DNA from 2 places in the Pseudoglutamicibacter albus genome. Region 1 is predicted to be linked to the other one. Evidence: riboswitches for the same ligand, from Rfam matches in the RefSeq annotation. Region 1 holds a riboswitch; the other holds the start of a gene.
What was found. Region 1 has a riboswitch for S-adenosylmethionine ahead of J2S67_RS00090 (LLM class flavin-dependent oxidoreductase). Riboswitches for the same ligand answer to the same signal wherever they lie in the genome.
Positions count from the first base shown of each region.

Region 2: linked by a shared signal. The riboswitch ahead of J2S67_RS08610 (acyl-CoA dehydrogenase family protein) and the one ahead of J2S67_RS00090 (LLM class flavin-dependent oxidoreductase) in region 1 are both predicted to bind S-adenosylmethionine.

Region 1 is NZ_JAVDXX010000001.1:16,844-24,568, reverse strand. It holds gene purQ (phosphoribosylformylglycinamidine synthase subunit PurQ) at 1-127, shown strand, start outside; gene purL (phosphoribosylformylglycinamidine synthase subunit PurL) at 124-2,430, shown strand; gene J2S67_RS00090 (LLM class flavin-dependent oxidoreductase) at 2,614-4,044, opposite strand; SAM riboswitch class I at 4,075-4,188, opposite strand; SAM riboswitch class I at 4,530-4,627, shown strand; gene acs (acetate--CoA ligase) at 4,636-6,678, shown strand; gene J2S67_RS00080 (amino acid permease) at 6,865-7,725, shown strand, end outside.
Region 2 is NZ_JAVDXX010000001.1:1,939,432-1,947,156, forward strand. It holds gene J2S67_RS08590 (acyl-CoA dehydrogenase family protein) at 1-631, opposite strand, end outside; gene J2S67_RS08595 (amidohydrolase family protein) at 633-1,496, opposite strand; gene J2S67_RS08600 (SDR family NAD(P)-dependent oxidoreductase) at 1,655-2,584, opposite strand; gene J2S67_RS08605 (MarR family winged helix-turn-helix transcriptional regulator) at 2,842-3,369, shown strand; SAM riboswitch class I at 3,535-3,621, shown strand; gene J2S67_RS08610 (acyl-CoA dehydrogenase family protein) at 3,631-5,055, shown strand; gene J2S67_RS08615 (LLM class flavin-dependent oxidoreductase) at 5,045-6,469, shown strand; gene J2S67_RS08620 (CynX/NimT family MFS transporter) at 6,626-7,725, shown strand, end outside.

The DNA of each region.
Region 1 (7,725 bases):
GGTTGGTCTGATGCCTCACCCAGAGCACGCAGTCGAGCTGGGCTTCGGACCAGACGATGGCCGCGGCCGTGACGGCCTGACCGTGTTCACTTCCTTGATCAGCAACTTTGTGGAGGACGCCAAGTGACCACCCAAGATTTCACCCTTGATACCGTCGCTGATGCCGAATCCACCCCAGACGTTGAGCAGCCGTGGGCTGAACTGGGGCTGAAGGAAAACGAATACGAGGACATCAAGAAGATCCTGGGCCGCCGCCCCACGGATTCCGAGCTCGCGATCTATTCCGTGATGTGGTCCGAGCACGCCTCCTATAAGTCCTCCAAGATTCACCTCCGCTCCTTCGGTAAGAAGGTTGACGATGAGATGAAGAAGCACACTCTGGTTGGTATGGGCCAGAACGCTGGCGTGACCGACCTCGGTGACGGCTGGGCTGTGACGTTCAAGATCGAATCCCACAACTCACCTTCCTATGTTGAGCCGTATCAGGGTGCCGCAACCGGCATCGGCGGTATCGTCCGCGACATCATCTCGATGGGTGCCCGCCCTGTAGCGGTCATGGACCCGCTGCGTTTCGGCGCGATCGATCATCCGGACACTGCCCGCGTGGTGCACGGGGCTGTCGCGGGCATCGGCGGCTACGGTAACTCGCTTGGTCTGCCGAACATCGGCGGCGAAACCGTGTTTGATCCCGTCTATCAGGGCAATCCGCTCGTCAACGCACTCGCTGTGGGCGTGATGCGTCACGAGGACATCCACCTCGCCAACGCGAAAGGCGAAGGCAACCGTGTGGTCCTGTTCGGTGCGCGCACCGGCGGCGACGGCATCGGCGGAACCTCCGTTCTGGCTTCGGCGTCCTTCGAGGAAGACAAGCCATCCAAGCGCCCAGCGGTCCAGGTGGGTGACCCGTTCGCTGAGAAGGTCCTGATCGAATGCTGCCTCGACTTATTCCGTGACGAGCTTGTTGTGGCGATCCAGGACCTCGGCGCGGCCGGTATTTCGTGTGCGACCAGCGAGCTCGCCTCCAACGGTGGCGTGGGCATGAACGTTGAGCTCAGGGACGTGCTGTTGCGTGATCCGAGCCTCAACCCATCCGAAATCCTGATGTCCGAATCTCAGGAACGCATGATGGCCGTGGTAACCCCTGAGAACGCTGAGGCGTTCGAGAAGGTCCTGGAGCACTACGGTGTCGAATACTCCTGGATCGGTGAGATCACCGAGGATCCCCGTCTGATCATCACGTGGAACGGCGAGGTCATTGTGGACATCGATCCGCAGACCGCCGCTGAAGAGGGACCTGAATACGACCGCCCATACGCCCGCCCTGACTACCAGGATGCGTTGCAGGCTGACTCGTTCCGCGGCTCCGAGGCCGCTAAGAACCTGCCGGAGCAGGGCGAGGACCTCAAGCAGGCGATGCTGGAGCTCATGGCGCGGCCTAACCTGTGCGATAAGACGTGGGTCACCCAGCAGTTCGATTCCAACGTTGGAGGCAACACAGCGTTGGCTTCCCCTGACGACGCCGGCGTGATCCGCGTCGACGAGAACACCGGTATGGGTGTCGGTTTCGCGACGGATGCGAACGGCCGTTACGCCTACCTCGACCCCTACGCTGGCGCTCAGCTGGCTTTGGCCGAGGCGTACCGCAACGTCGCGACCTCCGGCGCTACCCCGATGGCTGTGACTGACTGCTTGAACTTCGGTTCCCCTGAGGACCCGAATGTGATGTGGCAGCTGGTCCAGGCGATCGAGGGGCTTTCGGATGCCTGCCTTGCACTCCAGGTTCCGGTGACCGGCGGTAACGTTTCGCTCTACAACCAGACCGGCGAGACCCCGATCCACCCGACCCCGGTTGTGGGCGTGATGGGTCGCTTCGATGACGTCACCGCGCGCACGGTTTCGGGTTGGCGTGAAGAGCACGACGGCAACGCGGTCTACTTGCTTGGTGTGACCCGCGATGAGCTGGATGGCTCCGAGCTCGCCGCGATGCGTGACCACCTCGGCGGTATCCCGCCGAAGGTCGACCTCGATGCGGAACGCACCCTGGGCCAGCTTCTGGTCTCTGGTTCCCGCGACGGCATGTTCGATGCCGCCCACGACCTCTCCGAAGGCGGCCTCGCAGCCGGGCTGGTCGAGATGTCGATGCGCTACGGCGTCGGTGTGCGCGTGAACCTGGATGAGCTCAAACAGCGTGACGGCATTGACGCTTTCACCGCTCTGTTCTCAGAATCGCAGGCCCGCGCGCTGGTGTGCCTGCCGCGTTCCGAGGAGGAACGTTTCACCGCGATGGCCGCGGCACGCGGCTTCGCCCACGTCCGCCTGGGTGTCGTGGACGCTTCCTCGCACGCGATCGAAGTTCAAGGCGAGTTCTGTGCAACCCTCGACGAAATCCGCGAAGGCTGGGGCACAACCATGCAACGCCACTTCGGCTAACGCCTGTTGCTAGCGGTGTGCCGTACGGCTACAGCACACCGCTAGCAGGCACCTTCGATAACAAGAGATGGCTGTGGGCGCCAGGTTCATCCTGGCGCCCACAGCCATGTCGTATTCGCGGCCGTGAAATGTACGGCCTGCCCCGGCTAGCGGGCGCTGTCTCCTGCCCGCCAGCGTGGCAACCTAGCGGCGCACAGCCGCGCCCGGATGGTTCTCCGGCAGCCGGTCGCCGCGACCAAACAGTGCGTGGCGCAAGGAGGAACCCGTCTGGTCCTCCACTGGGCGGTCGGCATCCCACGCAACTGTGGCGTCGGCGGCTTCCTCAGCGCTCGGGTACACGCCGAGCGCTTCGAGTTCTGGAATCACATAGTCCACCACGTCACGGAACGTGCCAGGCTTGACCGCGTAGGCGACGTTGAAGCCATCCACCCCGGTGTCACGCACCCATTCATGGAACTGTTCGGCAACTTCACGGCCGGTGCCCACGGCAACCGGACCGAAACCACCCACGCCGATGTAGCGCGCCAACTGGCCCACGTTCCACGGCTTATCAGAATCACCTGAAGCCGCCTGGAACATGTTCACCGCGGACTGGATCGCGTTGGACTCCACGTCTTCACCGATCACCGCATCAAGCGGGTATTCGGACAAGTCGATGCCCGTCCAGCCTGCGAGCAACGCCAACGCTCCCTGTTCATCGGCATAAGACTGGTATTCGCGGAATTTCTCCCACGCTTCCTCGTTCGTCTTGCCAACGACCGGGGTGATCATCGCGAAAATCTTGACGTCATCAGCGTTACGGCCCGCCGCCACGGTTGCTTCGCGGATTTTCTTCACGGTCTTCGCGAGGCCTTCCTTGGTTGCCTGCGAAACGAACACAGCCTCAGCATGCTTCCCCGCGAAAGCCATACCGCGCGAAGACGCGCCAGCCTGGAAGATCACCGGGGTGCGTTGACGGGAAGGCTCCGTGATCGCAATACCTGGAACGTTGAACCACTTGCCCTCGTGTTCAATCGGGTGCACCTTAGCCGGGTCAACAAACAAACCAGATTCGCGGTCAGCTACAACCGCATCGTCCTCCCACGAACCCTCAAGCAGCTTATACACGACCTCGAGATATTCATCCGCGTGATCGTAGCGTTCGTCGTGCTCCATCTGGCGGGTCTGGCCAAAGTTCTTCGCCGCGGACTCGAGGTAGCCGGTCACAACGTTCCAGCCGACTCGACCGCCGGTGATGTGGTCCAGGGTCGCCATGCGGCGCGCAAGCCCCACCGGATGCTCATATGCCGTGCCCGCCGTGACACCGAAACCGAGGTTCTTCGTCGCCGCAGCCATCCCCGCCACGATCACTGCAGGGTCAGCCAACGGGATCTGCGCACCGGAACGCAACGCGGTCTCCGGGGAGTTCGCATAGGCGTCATACACACCCATCACGTCCGCCAAAAACAGGGCGGAAAAACGGCCCTCCTCCAGGATCCTGGCAAGCTCAACCCAGTGCGAAAGCTTGTTGTAATCCCGCGAGGTATCTTCCGGATGCTTCCACAAACCCGGGGACTGGTGGCCAATCGTGTTCATCGCGAAAGCGTTGAGAAGAATCGGTTTTTCAGACGACATGTTAACCCTTTCCCGCAGCCCTCAAACGCTGCGCCATCGTCTTCTGGCGGGAGCACCTTTCCCTCACGATTCCTGCTACGGAACCCTTCAGGATGGTTGCTGCGGCGTCATCGAGCCAGATCTCTCGGCCGCTCTGGATGGATACGGATTCAGCATAGAGGCACACCATGGGCATCACGCAAATCGCTCGTGACCGATGACAAAGAATGACGGCACGCATCGGCGGCTACACCTGCGAAAGTATTACCCCATGCCATAACACGGGTTTCTGCAGGTGAAAGGGCTACAGCGACGTGGAATTTGCGCGGCCAGAAGTGTTCTTTACCGTCGATATCATCGCGCTGATCATCAACGGGATCATGGGTGGGGTGATCGCCCGCCGCATCAGACGCCAGCTACCTCAAGCGTGGCGCGTGTTGAGCAACATGACACACACGCTGACCCGATTTGCGTGCAACCACCTTCGTCACCCACTATGGACAGCACAACCATCCAGAGCGGCTGAGAGATCTGGCTCGATGACGCCGCAGCAACCACCCCGGGTTTTTACCGGGCATGGTGCTCACGCCAGGATCGATGGAGTGACAACGCATGACCGCAACGTCCGCACCCGCGCACCAGGCCGCCCAGGCTCAGCTCAGCAACGCAAACCTCAGCAGCGCGCAGCCTAGCGATGACGCGCTGCTTAGCGATGAAGAGCACAGCGCGTACTGGGCCAAACAGGCCGCCCAGCTCACGTGGGAGACCCCGTGGGATACGGTGCACACGCTAACCCCGCCTAACCCTGAAACTCAGGAAGGTCTGCAGCAAACCTGGTTCGCGGGAGGCACGCTCAACGCCGCTGTCAACTGCGCAGACCGCCACGTAGCGGCAGGCAACGGGGACAAAGTAGCGCTCTACTTCGAAGGTGAACCCGGCGACCGTCGCACCGTCACCTACCGCGAACTCACCGAGGAAATCTCGCAAGCCGCCCACGCGCTCACGGAACTGGGCATCGCCCGCGGCGACCGCGTCGTGATCTATCTTCCGGTGCTCGTTGAGACGATCATCATCACGCTGGCTTGCGCACGCATCGGCGCGATCCACTCGCTTGTTTTCGGCGGATTCAGCGCAGAAGCGTTGCGTTTCCGTGTTGAAGACACCCGCGCCAAGCTGCTGGTCACCAGCGACGGCCAGTACCGCCGCGGCAAGGCCGTGCCCGTCAAGGACATCGCGGACGAGGCCGCATCCGGGGAGAACCAGCTCGAGCATGTGCTCGTGATCGACCGCACCGGCCACCGCGACATCCCGTGGACCGAAGGCCGTGACATCTGGTGGGACCAGATTGTGCCCCGCCAGCCACGGCAGCACACACCGGAAGCGTTCGATGCGGAAAATCCGCTGTTCATCATGTACACCTCCGGGACCACCGGGAAACCGAAGGGCCTGGTGCACACGACCGGCGGCTACCTCACCGGTGCTGTAGCGACCTATAACCAGATTTTCGCCCACCCGGACCCAGCTCAACGCGCGGGCGATGTGCATTGGTGCACTGCAGATCTCGCGTGGGTCACCGCCCACACCTACGAGATCTATGGGCCGCTCGGGGCCGGCGCGACCCAAGTCATCTACGAAGGCGTACCCAACGCCCCGCACCCGGGCCGGCACTTCGAAGTCATCCAGCGTTATGGTGTGACCTCCTACTACACCGCGCCAACGCTCGTGCGTTCGCTCATGGGCTGGTTCCCTGAAGGGATCCCCGACGAATACGATCTCTCGAGCATCCGCCTCGGCGGAACCGTAGGTGAAGCCGTCAACCCTGAAGCAGCGCGGTGGCTACGCGAACAGATCGGCCGCGACACCTACCAGCCCGCCAACCCCGAAACCGGGGAACCCGAGCGCGGCATCAGCATGGTCGATACCTGGTGGCAGTCAGAAACTGGCTCCACCATCCTCACTCCCCTACCCGGGGCAACCACCGTCAAGCCCGGCAGCGTAGGCCGCGACATGCCAGGGGTAGCGACCGCGGTTGTCGACGACGAGGGCAACCCGACACCGGCTGGAACCCAAGGCAACATCGTGCTCACCCAGTTCCCGCCCTCGATGGCGCGCACCGTGTGGGGCAACCCGGAACGCTGGTACACCTCTTATTGGAAGGCCTACGCCACATACGGTTGGTTCAGCGCAGGCGACGGCGCGAAAGTCGATGCCGACGGCGACACCTGGATCCTCGGCCGTACCGATGACGTCATCAACATTTCGGGCCACAGGCTCTCAACCATCGAAATCGAGTCTGCGCTCGTGACCGACCCGGGCGTTGTGGAAGCCGGCGTATGCCCGGTACCTGATGCGAAGACCGGCCACGCCGCGGTTGCGTTCGTGGTCCCCGGCGATCAGGCCCTGCTCGGCGCTGACGCGAGCGAGGAGGCCGTCGCCGAGTTCGCGCAGCGGCTACGCGCCACCGTGACCAAGGAGATCGGGCCCATCGCGAAACCGGCCCGCATCATCCTCGTGCCCGACGTACCGAAAACCCGCTCCGGCAAGATCATGCGCCGCATCCTCACCCAGGCCTACACCGGCGAAACACTCGGCGACACCACGAGCCTGCGCAACGAAGAATGCATCCCGGACGTGCTCGCCGCCGCCCGCGGCTAGCTGTATCCGCAGCTAGGCCGTACCAACCGGGGAACTTACCCGCGGCTACAGCAGGAGGCCGTGCCCGCAAGAGAAAATGCGTACTTTGAGTTGATTTGAAGTCAGTTCGTCCAGGCTTAGGCGGCCGGCTCGCCCAAGCCTTATCGCGAATGTGCATTGGGTCACGCATCGTCCTAGTCTCGATGCATGCGTTCTAGCAAAGACACGGCTTCCGGCAGCGGCACGGGTTCCAGTAGCGGCACGGGTTCCAGCGCCGACGCCTCGCCCCGGGTTGAGAAGGAGTCCCTCGATAAAGGCTTGACCGGGCGCCACATCCAGTTCATGGCGCTGGGTTCGGCAATCGGGACCGGGCTTTTCTATGGGTCAGCGGATGCGATCAAGGCAGCCGGACCCATCGTTCTGCTCGCCTACATCGTGGCCGGTGCCGCGGTGTTCATCGTGATGCGTTCACTGGGTGAGATGGCGGTGCGCAACCCGGTTGCTGGCGCGTTCTCTGACTACGCGACCCGCTATCTGGGCCGCTACCTGGGGTTCACGACCGGCTGGACGTACGTGTTCTGCATGCTCGTCGTCTCGATCGCGGACGTGACCGCGGTGTCCGTGTATATGGGGTTATGGTTCCCTAACGCGCCGCAGTGGGTCTGGGCGGCAGCGGTCGTTTTGCTCATCGCGGGCATCAACACCCGGCATGTCAAGGTATTCGGTGAGATGGAGTTCTGGATGTCGATCATCAAGGTCGGCGCCGTAATCGCGATGATCCTCGGCGGCATCGCGATCCTGATTTTCGGTATGAGCGTGCCGGGTGAGGCGACCCCGGGCCTTCATAATCTTTTCGATCACGGCGGCTTGGCACCTAACGGCTGGATGGGCATTCTGGCGTGCTTGACGATGGTCGTGTTCAGCTTCGGTGGCATCGAGACCATCGCCGTGACCGCGGGCGAGGCTAACGATCCGCACACCGCGATCCCGCGCGCCGTGAACTCGGTTCCGATCCGCATCCTGCTGTTCTATGTTCTGGCTTTGGGTGTGATCATGACGCTGGTTCCG
Region 2 (7,725 bases), 1.9 Mb from region 1:
ACATGCTCACCCCTTCGGCGTCCCGCGGAACCAGGAAGCACTTGACCTGGCCATCGGCGGTGTCGCGGGCGAAGGTCGCGACGACGTCCGAGATGGTCGCCCCGCCGATCCAGCGCTTGGCGCCGTCGATCACCCAGGTGTCCGTCTCCGGATCATAGGTCGCGGTCGTGGCGAGTCCGCCGGCCACATCGGAGCCGTGGTCGGGCTCGGTCAGCCCGAACACGCCAGTCAGCGAGTAGTCGAGGATCTTCGCATCCAGCTCCTTCGCCTGCTGTTCCCCGCCGCCCAGGGTGCAGGCCGTGCGGAACAGGCCGGCGTGCGCGTTATACAGGGTGCCGACGTTGATGTCGCAGCGGGCCAGCTCGAAGTTGCGGAACCCGGTCAGGATCCTACGGATGGGCTCTCCAGCTTCCTTGAGGGCTGGCGGGTCCATCAGCGGCAGCGCGCGGACGGCGTCCACCAGCTCCTGGGGAAGCTCCGCAGCGTCCCAGGCCGGGTTGACCAGCGGCTTCACCGTGGTCTCGAGCCGTTCCCGGAGGTCCAGGATGACGGCGCGCTCGGCCTCAGTCAGCCGCTCGGCGTAGCCATAGAAGTCGGATGGGATGATGCTTCCGGTCACTGGTTCAGCCATCTCAGTCCTCCTTCGTCTCGGTCGCGGCCCCGCGGTCCAGACCCAGTAGGCGCACCGCGTTGTCCTTGAGGATCCAAGGCCGAACCTCGTCCTTGAGCGGCAGCTCCGCGAAGGCGGCCAGCCACTTGTCCGGGGTGATCAGCGGGAAGTCGGTTCCGAAGAGCACCTTGCGAGCCAGTACGTTATTCGACTGGCGGACCAGGGACTCCGGGAAGTACTTCGGGGACCAGCCGGAGAGGTCGATGTGCACGTTGGCCTTGTGGGTCGCGATCGAGTTCGCCTCATCCTGCCAAGGCACCGAGGGGTGGGCCATGATGATCTGCAGGTCTGGGAAGTCGGCGGCGACGTCGTCCAGCAGCAGCGGATTGGAGTACTTCAGCTTGATGCCGCGCCCGCCGGGCAGGCCTGCGCCCATGCCGTTCTGCCCGGTGTGGGAGACCATGGGCAACCCCAGCTCCTGGAGCCGCTCCCAGAGCGGGTAGTACTCACGGTCCGAGGGGTCGAAGCCCTGCACAGACGGGTGGAACTTGAAGCCGCGCACTCCGAGCTCCTCGGCCTGGCGGGTGGCCTCCGCCAACGCGTCCACCCCGGTGCGGGGATCCACGGAGCCGAACGGGATGAGGACGTCGTTGTTCCGGGCGCAGCCGGCCACGAGGTCATCGATGGAGTTCGGCTTGTGGCCAAACTGGGTGCGCGCGTCCACGGTGAAGACGACCGCGGCCATCCGGCGTTGGCGGTAGGTCTCCGCGATGGTGTCCACACTTGGGGTCCGCTCCGCGGACTTGAAGTACTTCGCGGAGGCCTCGAAGAAGTCCTCCGGAAGCGCCTTGTGGCCGCACGAGTCCACCTCGAGGTGCACGTGCATGTCCACGGCCTCGATGGCCGAGGCGTCCACCCCCAGCTCGTAGCGGACTGGGGCGGGGCCGGGAGCAGAGGTTGAGGCGGGGGCAGGGGCGCCGCTGTCGTTCCCGTGGGCTGGCCCCTGCGGAGCCGTGTCCTGGGTTTCGGTCATCGTGCTTGTCCTTAGTTCTTCTGCTCGGGCTCGAGCTCAGCAGGCAGCGGAGGCATCTTCTCGCCGACTTCCTGGAGGTTGCCCTTGACCAGCTCGGCGCCCTGGGTCTGCATGGTGGCGTAGTCCCAGCCGCCCTCGTGGTACTCGGTGGCCACTGGCTCTGGGTGGGACCAGACCTGCAGGCGATCGCCACCGACGCCAATGGCCTGGCCGGTGATGCCCTCGGCCTCCGGGGAGGAAAGGAAAGCGATCAGGCCGGCGACGTCGTCGGCGGTTCCGAAGCCGAGGTCATGGCGGAAGAAGGACGGCATGGCCTCGCCGCGCTCGTCCGCCTCGACGGCCTTCTGGAAGTAAGGGACGGTCTTGGTCATGGCGGTGGCCGCCACTGGGATGACGGCGTTGACCATCACTCCGGCCCGCTTCATCTCGAGGGCCCACGTGCGGACCATACCGACGATGCCCGCCTTGGCTGCGGCGTAGTTGGTCTGGCCGAAGTTGCCCCGCTGGCCGGTCGGCGAGCCGATGCAGACGATGCGGCCAGCCACGCCGTTCTCCTTGAAGTAGGCGTAGGCGGCGCGGACGCAGGTGAAGGTGCCCTTGAGGTGGACGCCGATGACCAGGTCGAAGTCCTCGTCAGTCATCTTCAGCAAGGACTTATCCCGCAGGATGCCGGCGTTATTCACCAGGATGTCCAGTCCACCGAAGGTGTCTACGGCGGTCTTGACCAGCTGGTCGGCGGCCTCGCTGGTGCCAACAGGGACCACGGCGGCCACGGCTTTGCCGCCGGCTTCGGTGATGGAGGCGACAGCAGCGTCCGCGGTCTCCTGGTTGACGTCGTTAATAACCACGGAGGCTCCCTGGCGGGCGAGCTCCTGGGCGTAGGCGAGGCCCAGGCCTGCGCCCGAGCCGGTGACGATGGCTACCTTGCCGTCGAGGGACATGGGGTTCTCCTTCGGTGGTGACGTGCTAGATGTCTGTTCTGGTCTGAGAGCCTGCGTGCCGCCTCGCGGCGGATACTCTCGGATGGCCCTGGTGTGGCGTTCACCACACAAGAACCATGACAGTACATATAATTGAAATTGTCAATTATTTTTCGAGGCTTGCATTTCGAGTACGATCCTCTGCAAGGGACAAGCCTCTATATGGGCAAGATCAGCCGGATCACTCCCTCGAGTACACGGACCAAGGAAGCAAGCACATGACGACCACAAAGGACACCTCCGGAGCCGCAGTGAACCCGGCCGAGGCCGCCCAGCGCTTCCCCGCCCCCTCCACAGCGCTTGCGGCCGAGCGTATGGCGGAGTTCACGTCGTCAGAGCTCGCCGGCCAGGTCCAGTTCCTGGCGGCCCGGCTGCGCAGCATCGGCCACAGCCACGCCAACCGCGTCCTGCAGGAGGAGATGGGATTGAAGGTCCGCCAGTACTCCGTGCTGGCCCTGGCCGCCGCGGACGTGAACCCGTCCCAGCGCGAACTCGGCGACTTCCTGAGCCTGGACCCAAGCCAGATAGTGAACCTGGTGGACTTCCTGGAGAAGCGGGGATGGGTCGAGCGCCAGGTGGATCCGCGTGACCGTCGTTCCCGGATCGTCATCGCCACACCGCAAGGGCAGGATGCCTACCGGAGGGCACGCGCGCTGACCATGGCCTCCGACGACGTGGTGCTCGCCGCGCTCACCTCCGACGAGCGGCACGAGCTGAGCCGGCTGCTGGAGAAAGTCGCCTTCTAATCCCGCCTGAAACGCCCCCGCGGCGCCTGCGATGCAGGGCGGGCATCCGTAGGCACGGGGCAAGCAGCCGCTGGCGCAGGGCGATTCTTTTTGTCGATTTATGACACAAACAGGCCTGCGGGCGGTTGACATGGCTCGGGGGCGGGCTATAAAAATGATGCTTGTAACCCATCCAGAGCGACTGAGAGACCTGGCTCGTTGACGTCGCAGCAACCGGTTTGTACACGGTGCTCCCGCCAGGAACGATGGAAAGGAATAACTGTGTCATCGTTGTCCACGCACACCCCTGCCCACCCTGCAGCAGTAGCCGATGCGGCCGGAACTGACGCTGGAACCCCGGCTGCTACTGGCGGCGCTAGCAACACCAGCACCACTGCTTCTTCGGCTGACTTGAGTTTCGCTGAAGGGCTTCGTTACGTCACCACCCAGGATGCTCCGGTCACCCCGTGGGAAGCCGGCCACAAGCCAAGCCTGGCTGAGCTGCGTGAGCATTTCGGGCCGATCTTTGACCGCATCGCGCTCGGCGCTTCGGAGCGGGAGGCGCATCGTGTTTTGCCGTTCGTTGAGATCGCGGAACTCAACCGGGCCGGCTTCACCGTACTGCGGGTGCCTACCGAGTACGGCGGCCCGGGCGTGAGCTTCACCGACTGGGTGCAGTTGCTGATCGACCTGGCGGCAGCTGACCCGAACATCGCGCATCAATACCGTTCGCACGCAGGTTTCGCGGAGACGCTGCGCTACCAGAATGAGCAGACGCGCGAGTTCTGGTACGCGAAGGTCCTTGCTGGCGATACTGTGGGTAACGCGTCCACTGAGGTGAGCGGGAATACGTTGAATACGCTCAACACCACGTTGGCTGTGCAGGCGGACGGCACTGGGGTGCTCAACGGCGCTAAGTATTACTGCACTGGCACCGCGTACGCGACGCATACCCGGGTTTCGGCCACGCTGCTTGATACGGATGGAACACCGACCGAGGGTCGACAGTTCGCTGTCGTTTCCACTCGGGCTCCGGGTGTTGAGCTTGAGGATGACTGGAATGGTTTCGGTCAGAGCCTCACCGGTACGGGAACCACGCGTTTCACCGATGTGCGTGTAGCGCCCGAGCACATTCTGAACCGTGTTCCCGGTAGCGCTGAGGCGCAGTTTGAGGCGCCGCTGTTCCAGATTGTTTTGCTCGCCGTGTTGGCGGGTATCGCCCGCAATGTTGTGAACGATGCGGCGGCTGGCGTGCACCGGCGGACGCGTTCGTTCAACACCGGTTTGGGTGTTCCGCACTCTGAGGATCCGCAGATTCTGGGAGTTGTGGGGCGGCTTTCGGCGCAGGCTTTCGTGGTGGAGTCAGCTGTGGTTGAGGCCGCGCGGCGGCTCGAGGCTGCCGAGGGTGTGCTCTCGCTCGAAGATCCAGATGCGCAGCGCTTGCTGACTGAGGCGGAGCTTGCTGTTGAGCGCGCGCACGTGACTGTACCGAGCATCGTGACCAGCATTTGCTCTGAACTGTTCCTCACGGGTGGCGCTTCGAACACGTCGCGGGAGAAGAACCTGGACCGGCATTGGCGCAATGCACAGACCGTCGCGACGCATAACCCGATTGTGTTCCGTGAGCGGATCATCGGCGACTACCTGGTCAACGGGACTGTCCCGGAGGGCCTCAACGCGATCGGTGAGGTGACCCGTGCTTCTTAACGCGTTTGAGATGGCCACGCCGGTGCATCAGTCCCCTGGTTTGTGGCGGCATCCGGAGTCTCGGGCGGCTAACTTTGATCAGTTGAGCTACTGGACCGACCTGGCTCAGACGTTGGATCGCGGCGGTTTCACGGCACTGTTTTTGGCAGATGTGTTGGGAACCTATGACGTGTACGGCGGAAGCGACGCGGTCTCGCATGAGCGCGGCGTGCAGGTTCCGTTGCTGGATCCGTTCGCTGCAGTGTCTGCAATGGCGGCGGTGACGCGCAGGCTCGGTTTCGGATTGACGGCTTCCTGCACGTATGAGGACCCGTTCCTGTTGGCGCGCCGGTTCGCGAGCCTGGACCACCTGACGGGTGGCCGGGTTGGCTGGAACATTGTGACCTCGTATCAGGATTCCGCTGCCCGGAACCTCGGTTTGGAGCGGCAGCTACCGCACGATGAGCGTTACGACCGCGCGGACGAGTACATGGATGTTATGTACAAGCTGTTCGAGGGCAGTTTCGCTCCGGGTTCGGTGCTCAAGGATGCCGATGCGGGTGTATTCGTGGATCCGGCGGGTGTTCGGAAGGCTGAGCATAAGGGCGAGTATTTCTCGGTTGATGGTGCGTTGTTGACGCATCCGGGGCCGCAGCGGACGCCGTTCTTGTTCCAGGCGGGTGCCTCGGCGCGGGGCTTGCGTTTTGGTGCCGAGAACGCTGAGGCCGTGTTCATGATCGGTTCTGAGCCAAGTGTCGTGCGCGGTTATATTGACCGCTTACATGAGGCGCTTGAGGTCGCGGGCCGGCCCGCCGATGCGGTGCGCACGTTCGCGATGGCCACCGTGGTGACGGGCGCGGACGACGAGGAGGCGCAGCGCCGCTTCGAGTCCTATCAGCAGTATGTCGACGTCGAGGGGGCTTTGGCTCTGTTCGCGGGCTGGACCGGCGTTGACTTGGCCGGACTGGATCCCGATGCTCCGTTGGCTGAGGTTGAGACGGAAGCGAACCAGTCCGCCCTGCGTTCGGTGACCTCTGGCGACACAGCGCGCGAGTGGACCGTGCGCGACATTGCCGCGTTCGTGACGTTGGGTGGCCGCGGCCCTGTGATTGTGGGTGGCCCCGAGAGCGTTGCGGATCAGTTGGAGGGGTGGCAAGCGGCTTCCGGTGTGGATGGCTTCAACGTGTGCAGTGGCGTGCGGCCGGCTGATCTTGAACGGTTCGCTGAATACGTGAGCCCCGAGCTGAGGCGCCGTGGTCTGTTGGCTGATGCGGGCGAGGCCGCCGATGCCGGTGCCGGAGCGGCCGATGCTGCTGCCGGAGCGGCGGCAGAGCCCGTGACGTTGCGTGCCTCGGTGACGGGGCAGGATTGGTTGCCTGATTCGCATCGTGGTTCCTGCTTCCGCACTGGCGCTTCGGCGGGAGCTGGCTGCTAAGCATTTCCCCACCGTCCGTGCATAGCCGGCGGGCGGGTGCCGTGGGACGCCCTACGGTGCCTGCTGCCGCATCGTAATTCTGCAGCCGCGGATTGTGATGACGTGTTGTGACGGTTGCCGGCTTGCGCGGCGCGGGAAGGGCGATAACGTTACGGAATGAAGAATTCTTCGCATGACGGCGCGAGCCAGCCGCTTCCGGAGCACTCGCGCCCAGTGGCGGGCGTTGCGGCGCGGGCTGTGAGCCCGGCTTTGGCGATCGCAGGTATTTTGCTGATCGCTACGAATCTGCGGATGCCGATGACCAGCGCGAGCCCGCTGCTCCCCCGCATTAAGGAAGACGTGGGGCTTTCGGCGGCGTCCGCATCGTTCCTGATTTCCTTGCCGCTGCTGTGTTTCGCGGTGTTTTCGCCGATCGTGCCGCGGATCGCGGCGCGTTTCGGGTTGGCGCATTCCCTGTTCGGCGCTTTGATTGCGGTCAACGTGGGGATCGTGTTGCGTTCCTGGGTTGGTTCATTCGGTTTGTGGGCCGGCACCGTATTGATCGGTGTTGGGATCGCGATCATGAACGTTCTGTTGCCGGCGCTGATTAAGCGTGATTTCCCGGATCATGCCGGCACGCTGACGGGTGTGTATTCGGCGTTTCAGTCGCTCATGGCCGCACTCGCGGCGGCGGTCGCTGTCCCGATCGCTGGGTTGCCGGGTTGGGGTTGGCAGGGCGCTCTCGGTTTGACGTTGGGCGCCGGTTTGATTGGTGTGGCGGTGTTCGCTCCGCAGGTTCGTGCGGACCATGTGATGCGGCGAGCACAGATCCTGGACCGCCAAGCAACTGACGCCGCGGGCAACCCTGCGGCCGCATCGGCGGCTGCGTCACCAGCGGCTGTGGCACGGCCGCGCAGTATTCTGCGTTCCCCGTTGGCGTGGGTCATCACGGCGTTCATGGGTTTCCAGTCGACCCTGTTTTATTCTGTTTTGGCGTGGTGGCCGGCTATCGAGATGTCGTCGGGGATTTCTGAGGAGAGCGCCGGCTTCCATATTGCGGTGATTCAGGCGTCCGGCATTGTGGGTTCGCTCGTTGCGGGCTGGTTGATGAAGCGCGACGTGGTGGGCTCGACTGTTGCTGTGGCGGTTTCCACGGTGATTGTGGTGCTTGTGGGGACCATGCTGGCTCCACAGTTGGCGTTGCTGTGGGCGCTGTTGATCGGCACGGCCCAGGGCGGGTTGTTCACGGTCGCGTTGACGTTATTTGGGGCGCGGGC